Regions from separate parts of the Alteromonas sp. AWQ4_252 genome, predicted to be linked through region 1. Evidence: predicted binding sites of a transcription regulator. Region 1 holds the regulator's gene; the other holds the start of a gene.
What was found. The regulator NrdR, encoded in region 1, represses ribonucleotide reductase genes. The targets are predictions, from matches to a motif close to AAACACNANATNTNGTGTTT.
Positions count from the first base shown of each region.

Region 2: nrdA (class 1a ribonucleoside-diphosphate reductase subunit alpha) is a predicted target of NrdR. The motif match lies at 1,956-1,975, and genes of this name have one in related genera.

Region 1 covers NZ_JBSWSV010000001.1:3,611,779-3,619,251, forward strand. The annotation lists gene ACXACM_RS15880 (riboflavin synthase) at 1-62, opposite strand, end outside; gene ribD (bifunctional diaminohydroxyphosphoribosylaminopyrimidine deaminase/5-amino-6-(5-phosphoribosylamino)uracil reductase RibD) at 80-1,210, opposite strand; gene nrdR (transcriptional regulator NrdR) at 1,220-1,669, opposite strand; gene glyA (serine hydroxymethyltransferase) at 1,750-3,006, opposite strand; gene lpxD (UDP-3-O-(3-hydroxymyristoyl)glucosamine N-acyltransferase) at 3,195-4,223, opposite strand; gene ettA (energy-dependent translational throttle protein EttA) at 4,440-6,107, shown strand; gene ACXACM_RS15910 (PilZ domain-containing protein) at 6,243-6,677, shown strand; gene radA (DNA repair protein RadA) at 6,644-7,473, opposite strand, start outside.
Region 2 covers NZ_JBSWSV010000001.1:2,927,909-2,935,381, reverse strand. The annotation lists gene gyrA (DNA topoisomerase (ATP-hydrolyzing) subunit A) at 1-768, opposite strand, end outside; gene ubiG (bifunctional 2-polyprenyl-6-hydroxyphenol methylase/3-demethylubiquinol 3-O-methyltransferase UbiG) at 1,049-1,759, shown strand; gene nrdA (class 1a ribonucleoside-diphosphate reductase subunit alpha) at 2,182-4,503, shown strand; gene nrdB (class Ia ribonucleoside-diphosphate reductase subunit beta) at 4,577-5,707, shown strand; gene yfaE (class I ribonucleotide reductase maintenance protein YfaE) at 5,724-5,996, shown strand; gene ACXACM_RS12930 (DMT family transporter) at 6,034-6,873, opposite strand; gene purC (phosphoribosylaminoimidazolesuccinocarboxamide synthase) at 7,039-7,473, opposite strand, start outside.

The DNA.
Region 1 (7,473 bases):
TCTTCACCGCGATTTTCCAGTGAACGAATGGTTCCCAACGCTTGTATGATGCCCGTAAACATAATAGCAACCTCTTACTTTAAATCTTTGACACTGTGTACGTCATTTTAACGTCTTCACCAACCCGACGAAGATCGGTCAAAGACAAGGATGGCGCATTTTCTATGAGCGAGTATTCAGGCAAGGTCATCATGCTATGCCCTTTATCGCCCAGTATCTTGGCTGCCTGATACACGATGAGTTCGTCTACCTCTCCAGCCTCTAACAGTGCCCCGGCGAGTTGTGGCCCTGCCTCCACCCACACCTCATTAAATTGTTTCTGACCCAATTGAACGCACAGTTCACGTAAATCGATATGACCGTTTTTCACTGAGACTGCTAACACTGGAGTGCTGGTGTCTGGGGTCTGAGGCTGGCCTGTAACTCTGATAGTTGCCTCATTATCATTGAATAGCTTGAGGTCCGCAGGCAACTGGTTATGGCTGTCTAATACCAGTCTCACTGGCTGGCGAATAGTTTCTAATGGATATTCGTGAAACTGCGCCTCTTCAGCCCGAACTAACAGACTTGGGTTATCTGCCAGGGCCGTTCCACTTCCGGTTAGAATGGCGCAGCTGCGGGCGCGGTGCAGTTGCACATCACGTCTTGCTTCAGCACAGGTGATCCACTGACTCACCCCGTTTCGAAGCGCTATTTTACCGTCGATACTCACACCGAGCTTCACAGTAATCCAAGGCTTACCTGACACCATACGTTTGATAAAGCCGCGATTTAGCTGTGCAGCTTCTCCAGCCAGAACATCGGTAATCACCTCGATACCTGCGTCTTGTAATCGCCCGATACCGCGACCGCTAACCTGGGGGTTTGGATCTGTCATTGCTACCACAACCCGTCTGATTTTTGCTGCTATGAGCGCGTCAGCACAAGGCGGCGTGCGTCCGTGATGGCTACAAGGTTCAAGTGTAACATATGCCGTCCCGCCGATAGCACGGTCACCAGCTTCCCGCAACGCATGAACCTCAGCGTGAGGTGTGCCAGCCTGAATATGAAAGCCCTGCCCTACTATATTGTTTTCTTTATCAACTATAATGCACCCCACACGGGGGTTAGGAGACGTGGTAAACAGGCCGCGTTTAGCCAGCTTAAGTGCAGCTGCCATCCAGTTGTAATCTTCTACAATTGCTGACAGTGATGGATCTACAGGGGTCATGATTCGCTTTTAGTCTCCCAGACGAGCAATTTCTTCGCCGAACTCTCGGATATCCTCAAATGATCGATATACCGAAGCAAACCTCACGTAAGCCACTTTATCGAGCTCTTTTAACGCATCCATTATAAGATTTCCGAGAAACTCACTGGAGACTTCACGCTCACCTGTTGCTCGAAGTGCAGACTTTAAAGACAGGATAACTTCTTCCACACGCTCGGTACTCACAGGACGTTTTTCCAACGCCCTTTGTAATCCCGCTCTCAGCTTATCTTCGTTGAAGGGCTCCCGAGAACCATCCCTTTTGATCACCCGAGGCATAACTAATTCGGCGTTTTCGAATGTAGTAAAACGCTCATGACAAATAACACACTCTCTTCGCCGGCGAACCTGGTGGCCCTCAGCAACAAGGCGAGAATCTATGACTTTAGTTTCCTGGGCGGAACAAAACGGGCAAAACATAAGGTGTCCTATGACAACAAAGCCGTCGGGCAGCGTTTACTGCACCAACGGCACCTGTAACTTTCTATTGGCTTGTAGCGTTACCCGTAAACCGGGAATTGCTCACACAGTGCGACCACTTCTTTTTGAACGCGTTCAACAACGCTTTCGTCGCCCATGTTGTCCAATATATCACAAATCCAGGTAGCTACTTGTTTTGCTTGCTCTTCCCCAAAACCACGACGGGTTATAGCTGGAGAACCGATGCGTAAGCCGCTGGTAATAAACGGAGAACGTGGGTCTTTTGGTACAGAGTTTTTATTCACTGTAATGTTCGCACGACCCAAGGCAGCATCGGCATCTTTACCGGTGATGTCTTTATCAATCAAATCAAGCAGGAATAAGTGATTCTCAGTTCCTCCTGAAACCACCTTATATCCGCGCTCCTGAACCACAGCAACCATCGCTTTAGCATTCTTAACTACTTGCTGCTGATAGGTTTTAAATTCAGGTTGTAGCGCTTCTTTAAACGCTACCGCTTTACCGGCAATCACGTGACACAATGGACCACCCTGGTTACCAGGGAATACTGAACTGTTCAGCTTTTTGTAAATAGTTTCATCACCGCACGATGACAATATAAGACCGCTGCGTGGGCCAGCCAGAGTTTTGTGCGTTGTGGTAGTTACCACATGAGCATGAGGTAGTGGATTGGGATAGACGTCGGCAGCTACAAGACCGGCAACGTGCGCCATATCGACCAACAAATATGCACCTACTTTGTCTGCGATCTCGCGGAAACGCGCCCAATCGACAACTTTGGAATACGCAGAAAACCCACCAATAATCATTTTTGGCTTGTGTTCCAGCGCCAACGCTTCCACCTGCTCGTAATCAATTTCACCGGTGTCTTCATTCAACCCATACTGCACAGCGTTGTAAGTTTTTCCAGAGAAGTTAACGTGCGATCCGTGGGTTAAATGCCCACCTTCTGACAAACTCATACCCAACACAGTGTCACCCGCATCCAGCAACGCCATGAAGGCAGCCGCATTTGCTTGTGAACCAGAGTGTGGTTGAACATTCGCATAATCTGCACCAAACAACGCTTTTGCACGGTCAATGGCCAGTTGTTCAACCACATCCACATGCTCACAACCACCGTAATAACGCTTGCCCGGATAACCTTCGGCATATTTATTGGTCAGTTGTGACCCCTGCGCTTCCATTACGCGCGGGCTACAGTAGTTTTCTGATGCAATCAATTCGATATGGTGTTCCTGACGCGCATTTTCCTTGGCCATGGCATCTGCCAGTTCAGGATCAAAATCGGCAATCGTCATTTCGCGAGGTAACATGGAGGCTCCTTACACTGCGTTGGGGATAGCTAAACAAAAGAAGGCATATTCTAGTCATTTTCCACTACATGTATACCGCTTTATGCCTTGGGACAACAGATCGGAGCTGGATAAATACATTGTTTCCCCCACAGCCCGTTGTCACAAGGCGATTCGGCTTCAGCTATCTAAAAATTATATTTATTACACTATTGCTTTTTTTCCAGTGCCTTAACACGGGTAAAAAGATCATCAATTTGTTTCGTGCGGATTGTTACTTTACGCCAGTCGCGATTCTTCATTGCCGGTTGACCTGATGAATACAAACCTGGCTCAGTGATGTCCTGCACAATCATGGTGTAGCCGGTTATCTGAACGTTGTCGCATATGGAAATATGGCCATTGACGCCACAGCCACCACCAATGACAACGTACTTGCCAACACTGCAACTTCCGGCTATCCCAGTAGCGCCACAAATACAGGAATGATCGCCAACAATACAGTTATGACCAATCTGGACCTGATTGTCGATGATTACATTTTTGCCGATGATAGTGTCATCAATGGCGCCTCTGTCTATTGTACTCGACGCCCCGATTTGTGTGTCATCACCTATTTTCACACTGCCGGTTTGTGGGATCGGTAGCCAGGTACCCTTGTCGTTGGCGTATCCGAACCCAGCAGCACCGATAACAGTCTGGCTGTGAATAGTGACACGCTGACCTATAACAATGTCATGGTATACCGTTACGTTGGGATAAATGGTACAACCCTGTCCAATCCTCGTTCCTTTGCCAATAACACAGTTGGCACCAATACTGACGTTGTCACCTAAAACCACGTTGTCTTCGATAATCACATTATGACCAATTGACACATCGGCACCGATAGATGCAGAAGCCGCGATCACAGCATTATGTGCAATGCCTTCTGCAACAGGAGGTGTGCTGTCAAAAAGCTGCGCGACTCGTGCGAAGGTCGCATGGGGATTATCGTGTATAAGTGCCGGTACGGGGCACGCATCTACAGTTTTTTCGTTTAATATCACGGCACCTGCCGATGTACTCTGCAACTGCGACTTGTATTTGATATTAGTGAGAAAGGAAATCTCATGGCCTTTAGCGCCAGCCAGTGTTCCCACGCCACTTACTTTTACATTACCATCACCACTCACTGTTCCGCCGGTATGTTCGGCCAGTTCTGCCAGGGTATAAAATCGTCTGGAATGTGCTGTCATTATTGAACCTGTAAATTGATAAATCCCAATTGCCAATGCTACTGTAAATTCCGCTTTTAGTCCTGACCCTCGTCACTAAAAACTGTTAATTTGCCATGGCAACGGTGATTTTTTCAGCTAAAGGTAAATTCTCTTGGTACTTCGCTAGCCAGTTCAGGGAAAAAGCGCGTAAAATACTTTGGTAACTTTTCATTTTATCAGGACATGTCAACGCTTATGTCACAATACGTCTATTCTATGCATCGGGTAGGTAAAATCGTTCCGCCCAACAGACACATTTTAAAAGATATATCATTAAGCTTCTTCCCGGGCGCAAAAATTGGTGTGCTGGGTCTAAATGGCGCTGGTAAGTCTACGTTATTGCGCATAATGGCCGGTGTAGATACCGACATCGAAGGTGAAGCTCGCCCGCAACCAGGTTTGAAAATTGGCTATCTTCCACAGGAACCTAAGCTTGACGAGAGCAAAGATGTTCGTGGCAATATTGAAGAAGCCGTCGCAGATGTTAAACACGCACTGACCCGGCTCGACGAAGTCTACGCCGCGTATGCAGAAGCCGACGCTGACTTTGATGCCCTGGCTAAAGAACAAGGTGAATTAGAAGCCATTATCCAATCTAAAGACGGACACAATTTGGATAACGCTCTGGAACGTGCTGCTGATGCCCTGCGTTTACCACCTTGGGATGCCGATGTATCAACATTGTCAGGTGGTGAGCGTCGCCGGGTTGCTTTGTGTCGCTTGTTGCTGGAAAAGCCAGAAATGCTGTTGCTCGATGAGCCGACAAACCACCTCGATGCTGAATCTGTCGCATGGTTAGAACGCTTCTTACACGACTACGAAGGTACAGTGGTTGCCATTACCCACGACAGGTATTTCCTTGATAATGTCGCTGGCTGGATTTTGGAACTTGACCGTGGTCACGGTATCCCATGGGAAGGCAATTATTCTTCCTGGCTGGAGCAAAAAGAGAAACGCCTTGAGCAGGAAGAGCGTGCAGAAAACGCCCGTGTGAAATCCATGAAGCAAGAATTGGAATGGGTACGCTCAAACCCCAAAGGTCGACAAGCTAAGTCCAAAGCTCGAATGAACCGCTTTGAAGAAATGTCCACGTCAGACTACCAAAAGCGCAACGAAACTAACGAACTCTTTATTCCGCCTGGCGAGCGCTTGGGTGATAAAGTAGTCGACATAGATCATCTTACTAAATCGTACGGTGATCGACTCCTCATTGATGATTTGAGTTTTTCAGTTCCTAAAGGGGCTATTGTCGGAATTATTGGTCCCAATGGTGCAGGTAAGTCTACACTCTTTCGTATGCTTTCTGGTCAGGAAACCCCTGACAACGGGACAATCGATATTGGTGACACGGTACACATGGCCAGCGTGGAACAGTTCCGGGACCACATGAATGAAAACAACACTGTGTGGAAGGAAATCTCTGATGACCAGGACATCATTCGTATCGGGAACTTCGAAATAAACAGTCGCGCTTATTGCAGTAGATTTAACTTCAAGGGCACTGATCAACAGAAATTCATTAAAGATTTATCCGGTGGTGAACGCAACCGCGTACATCTGGCAAAATTATTAAAAGCAGGCGGCAATATGTTGCTGCTCGATGAACCGACTAACGACCTCGACGTGGAAACACTCCGCGCGCTGGAAAATGCGTTATTGGAATTTCCCGGCTGTGCCATGGTTATTTCCCACGATCGTTGGTTCCTGGACCGTGTTGCCACGCATATCCTGGATTACCGCGACGAAGGAAAAATCAATTTCTTTGAAGGAAACTATTCTGAATACGCTGCATGGCTCAAAGCCACATATGGACAAGACGTGGTAGAACCTCACCGACTGAAGTACAAGAAGATGGCTAAATAACAGTAAGATTTCGCCCCGCATACGCGGGGTTTTTCTTTTCTGTGAAGAAAAAATGTCAGATATGAATACATTTTTTGACAGTGTTAGTTGACCTCAGCCTTTTATCTGCACTAATAATAGACTGAGGCTTTAAAAATGAATGAGACGATTGTGGATAAAAGACAATTTCAAAGAGTCGAACTCAACGTACCCGGAGAATTGGGTATCCATGGCGACCAGATCCCAGTGACCATTGAGGATGTGTCTCTGCAAGGGCTGCGACTGAGCGCAGCAGAAACCATGCTGGAGATGCTTCCTTTCGATAGCCATGACCCTTACCGCGTGCTGTTCAAGGTCAACCCGGATAGTCCGTTGATCACTTTGCACCTGACACAACTTTATCGTCAGTCACCGCCCAACAACTCTGTCGTTTTTATGGGCTGTAAGGTAGCCCATATCGACGTTGACAGCCTTGCTGAATTACGCCGCCTGATCAACCTTAACAGTGGCGACAATCAGCTCAGCGAACAGGACATGTCGTCATTAATCGATGCTATTTACGGTAATGCTTCCAAGGCTTCCGACAAATGAGAAACGGGTACAACTTCTAAACCGGCGATGGCGTTTTTAGGCGCATTTGCTTTCGGTACGATAGCCCGTTTAAAACCGTGCTTCGCCGCTTCTGTGATGCGCTCTGTGCCATTGGGCACTGGACGGATTTCCCCCGCCAGCCCCACTTCACCAAAAACAATCAATTCCCTAGGTAAAGGGTTATTTTTAAAACTACTCACCATTGCCATCAACAAAGCGAGATCGGCGCCGGTTTCGTTTACTTTAACCCCACCAACGACATTTACGAAAACATCCTGATCATTCATCTGCAAATTACCATGGCGGTGTAACACGGCGAGCAGCATGGCAAGTCGGTTTTGTTCAAGACCCACAGCAATTCGCCTTGGATTCGCCATTTGCGAGTAATCTACCAGCGCCTGAATTTCCACAAGCAAGGGCCGCGTTCCTTCCCACACAACCATCACACTTGACCCTGGCGATTGGTTATCCCCTCTGCTGAGAAAAATCGCCGACGGATTACTGACTTCTTTAAGGCCTTTCTCAGTCATACCAAAGACCCCTAACTCGTTCACAGCGCCAAAGCGGTTCTTATGACTGCGTAACGTGCGAAATCGCCCGTCGCTTTCACCTTCCAGCATCATAGATGAGTCTATGCAATGCTCCAGCACTTTGGGGCCTGCAAGATTGCCGTCTTTAGTGACATGGCCAACAATAAACATCGCGATATGGTGTTGTTTTGCGAACCGCGTTAAATAAGCTGCGCTTTCCCTTACCTGAGATACACTGCCAGGCGCTGATTGCACATCCGCAACGT
Region 2 (7,473 bases), 680 kb from region 1:
TTCTTTGCCGTTGCTGTCAGTTTCAATCTCGGCCTTGGCACGAAGATAAATTTTACCACGGCCCGTGCGGTATGCATCGTTGATCCCTTTGCGGCCACTGATCATAGCTGCTGTAGGGAAATCTGGCCCTGGGATATATTCCATCAAACTTTCAATGGGCAGTGACGGGTCTTCAATTAGCGCAACACAACCGTTAATAACTTCCGTAAGATTGTGCGGCGGGATGTTTGTTGCCATACCAACAGCAATACCTGACGAACCGTTGACCAACAAATTGGGTACTTTGGTAGGTAATACTTCTGGGATGTGTTCTGTGCCGTCGTAGTTAGGCACGAAATCCACTGTTTCTTTTTCTAGATCAGCCAATAGCTCATGGGCTATCTTCGCCATTCTGACTTCGGTATAACGCATGGCTGCCGCCGAGTCGCCGTCTACCGAACCAAAGTTACCCTGCCCGTCTACCAGCATATACCGAAGAGAGAAAGGCTGTGCCATACGAACGATGGTATCGTAAACTGCACTGTCGCCGTGGGGGTGGTACTTACCGATTACATCACCCACGACACGGGCTGATTTTTTGTAAGGTTTGTTGAAGTCATTTTTGAGTTCATTCATCGCGAACAATACGCGACGGTGAACAGGCTTAAGACCATCTCTTACATCGGGCAACGCGCGCCCGACAATAACGCTCATCGCATAATCAAGGTAAGAGTTTTTCAACTCTTCCTCTATATTAACGGGAAGAATTTCTTTAGCGTTATCACTCATAAACTGCAATATCCCTTTTTTAATCTATCCAGGCAAAGGTACAAACTTTCGAAATAAAAGTATAAAAGCTACCGCCAGCCTGTTTATTATTGGGTGGCTAATTAATCCTTGAGTGTACCATTGCAAATACAATTTATGTAGCGCTTAATCGCTGCAATTGCGGGCTAAAGCACTAACAGCTTACTTTTCACTCAATTGAATTAACGACATCGCGATTAATGTGCCTTTTCGCTATGTGATCATGTATCGTAATACATTATGCAGTTGATATGAGAATGTTATGACTACTAATGTTGATCAACAGGAAATAGCTAAATTCAGTGAGATCGCTTCGAGATGGTGGGATGCTGAAGGTGAATTTAAACCTCTCCATCTTATTAATCCATTACGTCTCGATTTTATCGCTCAACACAGTGAAGGCCTGTTTGGGAAAAAAGTTCTCGATGTAGGATGTGGTGGTGGAATTCTGGCAGAATCAATGGCGAAGCTTGGGGCTGAGGTAACTGGCATCGATTTAGCTGAAGCATCTTTGGAAGTTGCCAAGCTCCACAGCTTGGAGTCGCAAGTGTCTGTAGACTATCACTGTGTTGCAGCGGAGGCCTTCGCATCGCAAAACCCCGGGCAATACGATATCGTAACCTGCATGGAAATGCTCGAACACGTTCCCGACCCTGCGTCCATTATTAAAGCGTGTTCCACATTAGTGAAGCCCGGAGGACATCTTTTTTTCTCAACCATTAACCGCAATGTAAAATCTTGGCTAATGGGCATTATTGGCGCAGAATATGTACTTAAACTTGTACCTAAAGGCACACACCAACACGAGCGGTTCATCAAGCCCTCTGAACTTATGGCGATGACTGATGAAACGGATATTTTGATCCGTCACGCTACAGGCCTTCATATGGATCCCTTAAGCCGCCAGTTCTATTTATCTGACAAAAATATCGATGTGAACTATATTATTCATGGGCAAAAATCAAATGGATAGCACAATATGTTGTGTCAGTGCACTCATTGACCACCACATGTAGTTTTTTCCATCAGACTGCCATCAGTGATTAAAAACTTTTAATCACTGACGAAAAAAATAAATAACAGTTGCATTTAGCTGGATAGATACATTTAAGCACCTTCTAGGTGAGTCACTACTAACTAGGATTACGCGTTGATTTGATCGCTGTTTTAACCACCAGATATTGGGTTGCAAAAGGCTAGAAACCTCATTATCTTGTGTCTTATCCGGCGGGTGTTTCACTAAAAAAATGCAATGAGAATTTTCAGGATCTCCAGCAGTCAACAAACGATCTACCGCGGGACAGGCTTTTACAGCCACCCTAATATTTCAAATATAATCGATGAAACGGGTGCCAGCCCAATTTTCATGCGCTAACAAACTAACGGCCAGTACTAATGAATAACAACTTGTATGTCACCAAGCGTAATGGCGAAAAAGAAGCCATTGAGTTAGATAAGATCCACAAAGTGATTACATGGGCAGCTGAAGGATTAAACAATGTTTCTGTTTCCCAGGTTGAAATAAAAGCTCAGATACAATTTTACGACGGTATTAAAACCGGAGAAATCCATGAGACCCTGATAAAATCAGCTGCCGACCTGATCTCTACTGATGCACCTGATTATCAGTATCTGGCCGCACGTTTGGCTATTTTTCACTTGCGGAAAAAGGCCTATGGTCAGTTTGAACCTCCCAGATTGTTTGATCACGTCAAGAAAATGGTTGAAATGGGTAAATATGACGAGCACTTACTGGCAGATTACAGTCAGGAAGAGTTCGACGCCATGGACGATTTCATTGATCACTGGCGGGATATGAATTTCAGTTATGCCGCAGTGAAACAGTTAGAAGGTAAATACCTGGTACAAAACCGTGTTACCGGCGATATTTACGAAAGCGCACAGTTTCTGTATGTGCTTGTTGCTGCATGTTTGTTTGGGAATTACCCGAAAGACACCCGTTTGCAGTACATTCGTCGTTTCTACGACGCAGCTTCCACGTTTAAATTATCATTGCCCACACCCATTATGGCCGGTGTACGCACCCCTACCCGTCAGTTCAGTTCTTGCGTACTGATTGAAACCGGTGACAGCCTTGATTCAATCAACGCCACTGCCAGTGCCATTGTGAAATATGTAAGTCAGCGCGCTGGTATCGGTGTAAACGCCGGGCGTATTCGCGCCTTAGGCAGCCCAATACGCGGTGGAGAAGCATTCCACACCGGTTGTATTCCATTTTACAAGTACTTCCAGACTGCAGTAAAAAGCTGCTCTCAGGGCGGTGTTCGCGGTGGTGCGGCTACCTTGTTCTACCCGCTTTGGCACATGGAAGTAGAATCACTACTGGTATTAAAAAATAACCGTGGTGTTGAAGAGAACCGCGTTCGTCATCTCGACTATGGTGTGCAATTTAATAAACTCATGTACCAGAGAATGATGAAGGATGATTACATCACCTTGTTTAGCCCCTCAGACGTGCCGGGTTTATATGATGCCTTCTTCGCTGATCAGGACAAATTTGAGCAGTTGTATGTGCAGTACGAACAGGACGAATCCATCCGTAAGAAACGTATCAAAGCGATGGAGTTGTTCAGTTTATTTATGCAGGAGCGCGCTTCAACGGGTCGTATTTATCTGCAAAATGTAGATCACTGCAATACACACAGTCCGTTTGACCCTGCGGTAGCACCTGTACGCCAGAGTAATCTCTGCCTTGAAATCGCCTTGCCAACCAAGCCTCTCGAGCATGTGAATGATGAAAATGGCGAAATCGCTTTGTGTACGCTGTCTGCTTTTAACCTGGGCGCAATTGATTCTCTGGATGAACTTGAGGAATTATCTGACCTCGCGGTTAGAGCCCTGGACAGCCTTCTTGACTATCAGGATTACCCTGTACCAGCGGCTTACCATGCCACAATGAATCGCCGTACTTTAGGTATTGGCGTTATCAACTTTGCTTACTATCTGGCGAAGAATGGCGTGAAGTATTCTGACTTCAGTGCCAATGGACTTATTCATAAAACATTTGAAGCCATGCAATATAATTTGTTGAAAGCTTCGGTGAATCTGGCCAAAGAAAAAGGTGCATGCCCTAAGTTCAATGAAACGACGTATGCAAAAGGCATTCTACCCATAGATACCTACAAGAAAGATTTGGACAAAGTATGTAATGAGCCGCTGCACCTTGACTGGGAATCTCTTCGAGAAGAGATCAAAACTCACGGTTTGCGGAACTCTACATTGTCTGCATTAATGCCTTCGGAAACGTCATCGCAAATTTCAAATGCTACAAACGGTATTGAGCCACCGCGAGGCCACATCAGTATTAAATCGAGTAAAGATGGGGTCCTCAAACAGGTCGTTCCAGAGTATGAAGCACTGAAAGATAAGTACGAGTTGCTGTGGGACATTCCATCTAATGATGGTTACTTACAGTTGGTTGGCATCATGCAGAAATTCGTTGATCAAACTATATCAGCCAACACCAGCTACGATCCGAACAAATACGAAAGTGGCAAGGTGCCAATGAAGCTGTTACTCAAAGATTTGCTGACAGCTTATAAATTGGGCGTAAAAACGCTGTACTATCACAACACTCGAGATGGCAACACTGATTCCAGTTCTATGGAAGTGAAGCAAACACAATCTCAGCCTCAGGCCCAAACCGCTGTTATCGAAGAAGATGACGATTGTGCCGGTGGTGCTTGTAAGATATAGGTCCGTAACAGGTTGGGCGCGAATGCGCCCTCTTACGTACTCCAGTTAAATTTTGTATTGAGTGATAGCAGTGATGAAATATACAACCTTCAATCAACAAAGCGTTAATCCCCTCGTAGAACCAATGTTTTTTGGAAACCCGGTTAACGTTGCCCGTTATGACCAGCAAAAACACAGTATTTTTGAGAAACTCATCGAAAAACAAATCTCCTTCTTCTGGCGTCCGGAAGAAGTTGATGTCACGCGGGATCGCGTCGACTTTCAAAAGCTGACTGAGCCTGAGCAACATATATTTATTTCCAACCTGAAATACCAAACATTATTAGATTCAGTTCAGGGACGTAGCCCTAATATTGCGTTTCTCCCTATCGTATCACTGCCTGAGTTAGAAACCTGGATAGAAACCTGGTCATTTTTCGAAACCATTCACTCCCGTTCTTATACTCATATATTGCGAAACCTGTTTTCTGACCCCAGCAGTATCTTTGAAGACATTGTGGTAAATGATCAAATCAAACGTCGTGCGGCAGATATTTCCAAATATTATGATGATTTGATTTTCCATACCCAGCTTTGGCAAACACAAGGCGAAGGGATCCACACCGTCGATGGCAAAGCGTACGAAGTGACAATGCGCGTGCTTAAAAAGAAAATGTTCTTGTGTATGAATTCAGTAAATGCGCTGGAAGCTATTCGCTTTTACGTTTCCTTTGCTTGTACATTCGCGTTTGCCGAAAGGGAACTCATGGAAGGTAACGCCAAGATCATTCGCCTGATTGCCCGTGACGAAAACCTTCATTTGTCTTCAACCCAACACATTCTCAATTTGTGGGCTAAAGGCAAAGACGACCCGGAAATGGCAGAAATCGCAGAGGAATGCAAAGAGGAAGCCCGGGAGATATTCGTCAGCGCAGTAGAACAGGAAAAAGAATGGGCTGACTATCTGTTCAAAAGTGGCTCAATGATTGGCATGAACAAAGAGATTTTATGTCAGTATGTTGAATACATCGCGAACCAGAGAATGACAGCAATTGGCTTTGATGCACCGTTTGAAGTAAAGAGTAACCCATTACCGTGGATGAACAATTACTTGAATTCAGACAACGTCCAGGTGGCACCTCAAGAGTCTGAAATTAGCTCTTACCTGGTAGGACAAATTGACTCGGCAGTAAGTGAAGACGACTTCGCTGATTTTGAGTTATAAGCCTTTATAGCTTTACATGGATAAAACAGACAAGTTATTGCAGATTGACATCGTCAATCTGCAATCTATTCATGGTTTGCCCGAAAAAACCCTACTGGAATCACTAGAAGCTGCAGGTATCGCGTGCCACTACCACTGTCGGGATGGTTTTTGTGGCGCTTGTCGCACCAAACTACTTTCAGGCACGGTAACTTATACATCAGACCCCCTCGCCTTCATTGATGATGATGAAATTCTACCGTGCTGCTGCAAACCCGATGGCCCTATCAAAATAGACATCTCACAGTAACGCTGAACGCTTCTTTCAAGGCATTGCATATCCATACTTAAGCCTGTTGTTTATTTCGTATAACTAACACTATGCCACCCAATATAGCTACGCTGGCAAGAATAATTTGCAGGCTTATGGTTTCACCAAGAAATATCCAGCCCATCAGCGTGGCAATAACGGGAACACTCAGTTGTATGGTAGCGGCGTTCGTGGCTTTGATAAGTGGAAGTACACGATACCACAGTGCATAACCCAACCCTGATGCCAAGGAACCGGATAAAACGGCAAGGACGAACCCGGTAAGATCGACGGTTGCAGTGGATGACATAAGTAACAACACTATTGCCGCCATGGGACTGGCTTTGACAAAATTACCGCCTGTCATCTCTAGTGCAGACGATACCCCCCTTCCCATAAGGGAGTATGCTCCCCAGGCCACACCGGCGATCACCATGGTGCTCGCCGCCAGTAAAGGTGGCGACGTCAAGCCGGGTAAGAGTAAAATTATTAAACCGAGGATAGCCAGAACAAAACCAGAGGTTTGGATCCGGCTGAACGTTTCGCCTTTGAAAAATCCCCAGGTGAGCATGGAAATCTGAACAGCACCGAATAAAAGAAGAGCTCCTGTGCCGGTACTTAAATTTACATACGCGAAAGAAAACCCTCCTGCGTATATAAATAGCGCGGTAGCACCAAACCAACTTCCTTCCCGAAAGCCATTTTTCCTATTGAGCAATAACAATACCGTCAGGGTAATGGCACCACTTAACAGACGAACGAACGTGAAACTTGCCGGGTCAATTGCCGTTTCGCTCAAGGCCATACGACACAAAAGTGAATTGGCTGCAAACGCAATCATTGCCGCTGCAATAAAAATAACCTGAGATAGATGCATTACACGCCTGAATTAAAGCTTTATCGGTATACCTTCGATCTTATAGCAATTTGGATGGTATTTGGCTTAATATACAAAAAATATTGATGGATTTAACGGACAGAGGAAGTAACAGGGCAACAAGGGAGAAATGCGTCAATCACAGGTGCGATTGACGCAGGTATATTACAACTGCAAACCAAGGCGTGCTGCCACCTCGATATAGGTTTCAACGACTGAGCCTAGCCCTTGACGGAAACGATCCTTATCCATTTTTTTACGGGTTTCCTTGTCCCACAATCGGCAGCCATCTGGTGTGAATTCGTCACCTAGAACAATATTGCCGGCGCTGTCTAACCCAAATTCCAGTTTATAATCAACCAGAATCATACCGCCTTCATCAAAGAGTGCCTTAAGCACATCATTGACTGCAAAGGTTAAACGTTTCATTTCGGCAATTTGTGCCTCCGTTGCCCAACCAAATGAAACAATATGATAATCGTTGACCATTGGATCGTGAAGTGCATCGTTTTTAAGGAAAAACTCAAACAAAGGTGGATCAAGTGAAATACCTTCTTCAACCCCTAACCGACGAACCAATGAGCCTGCAGCCACATTTCT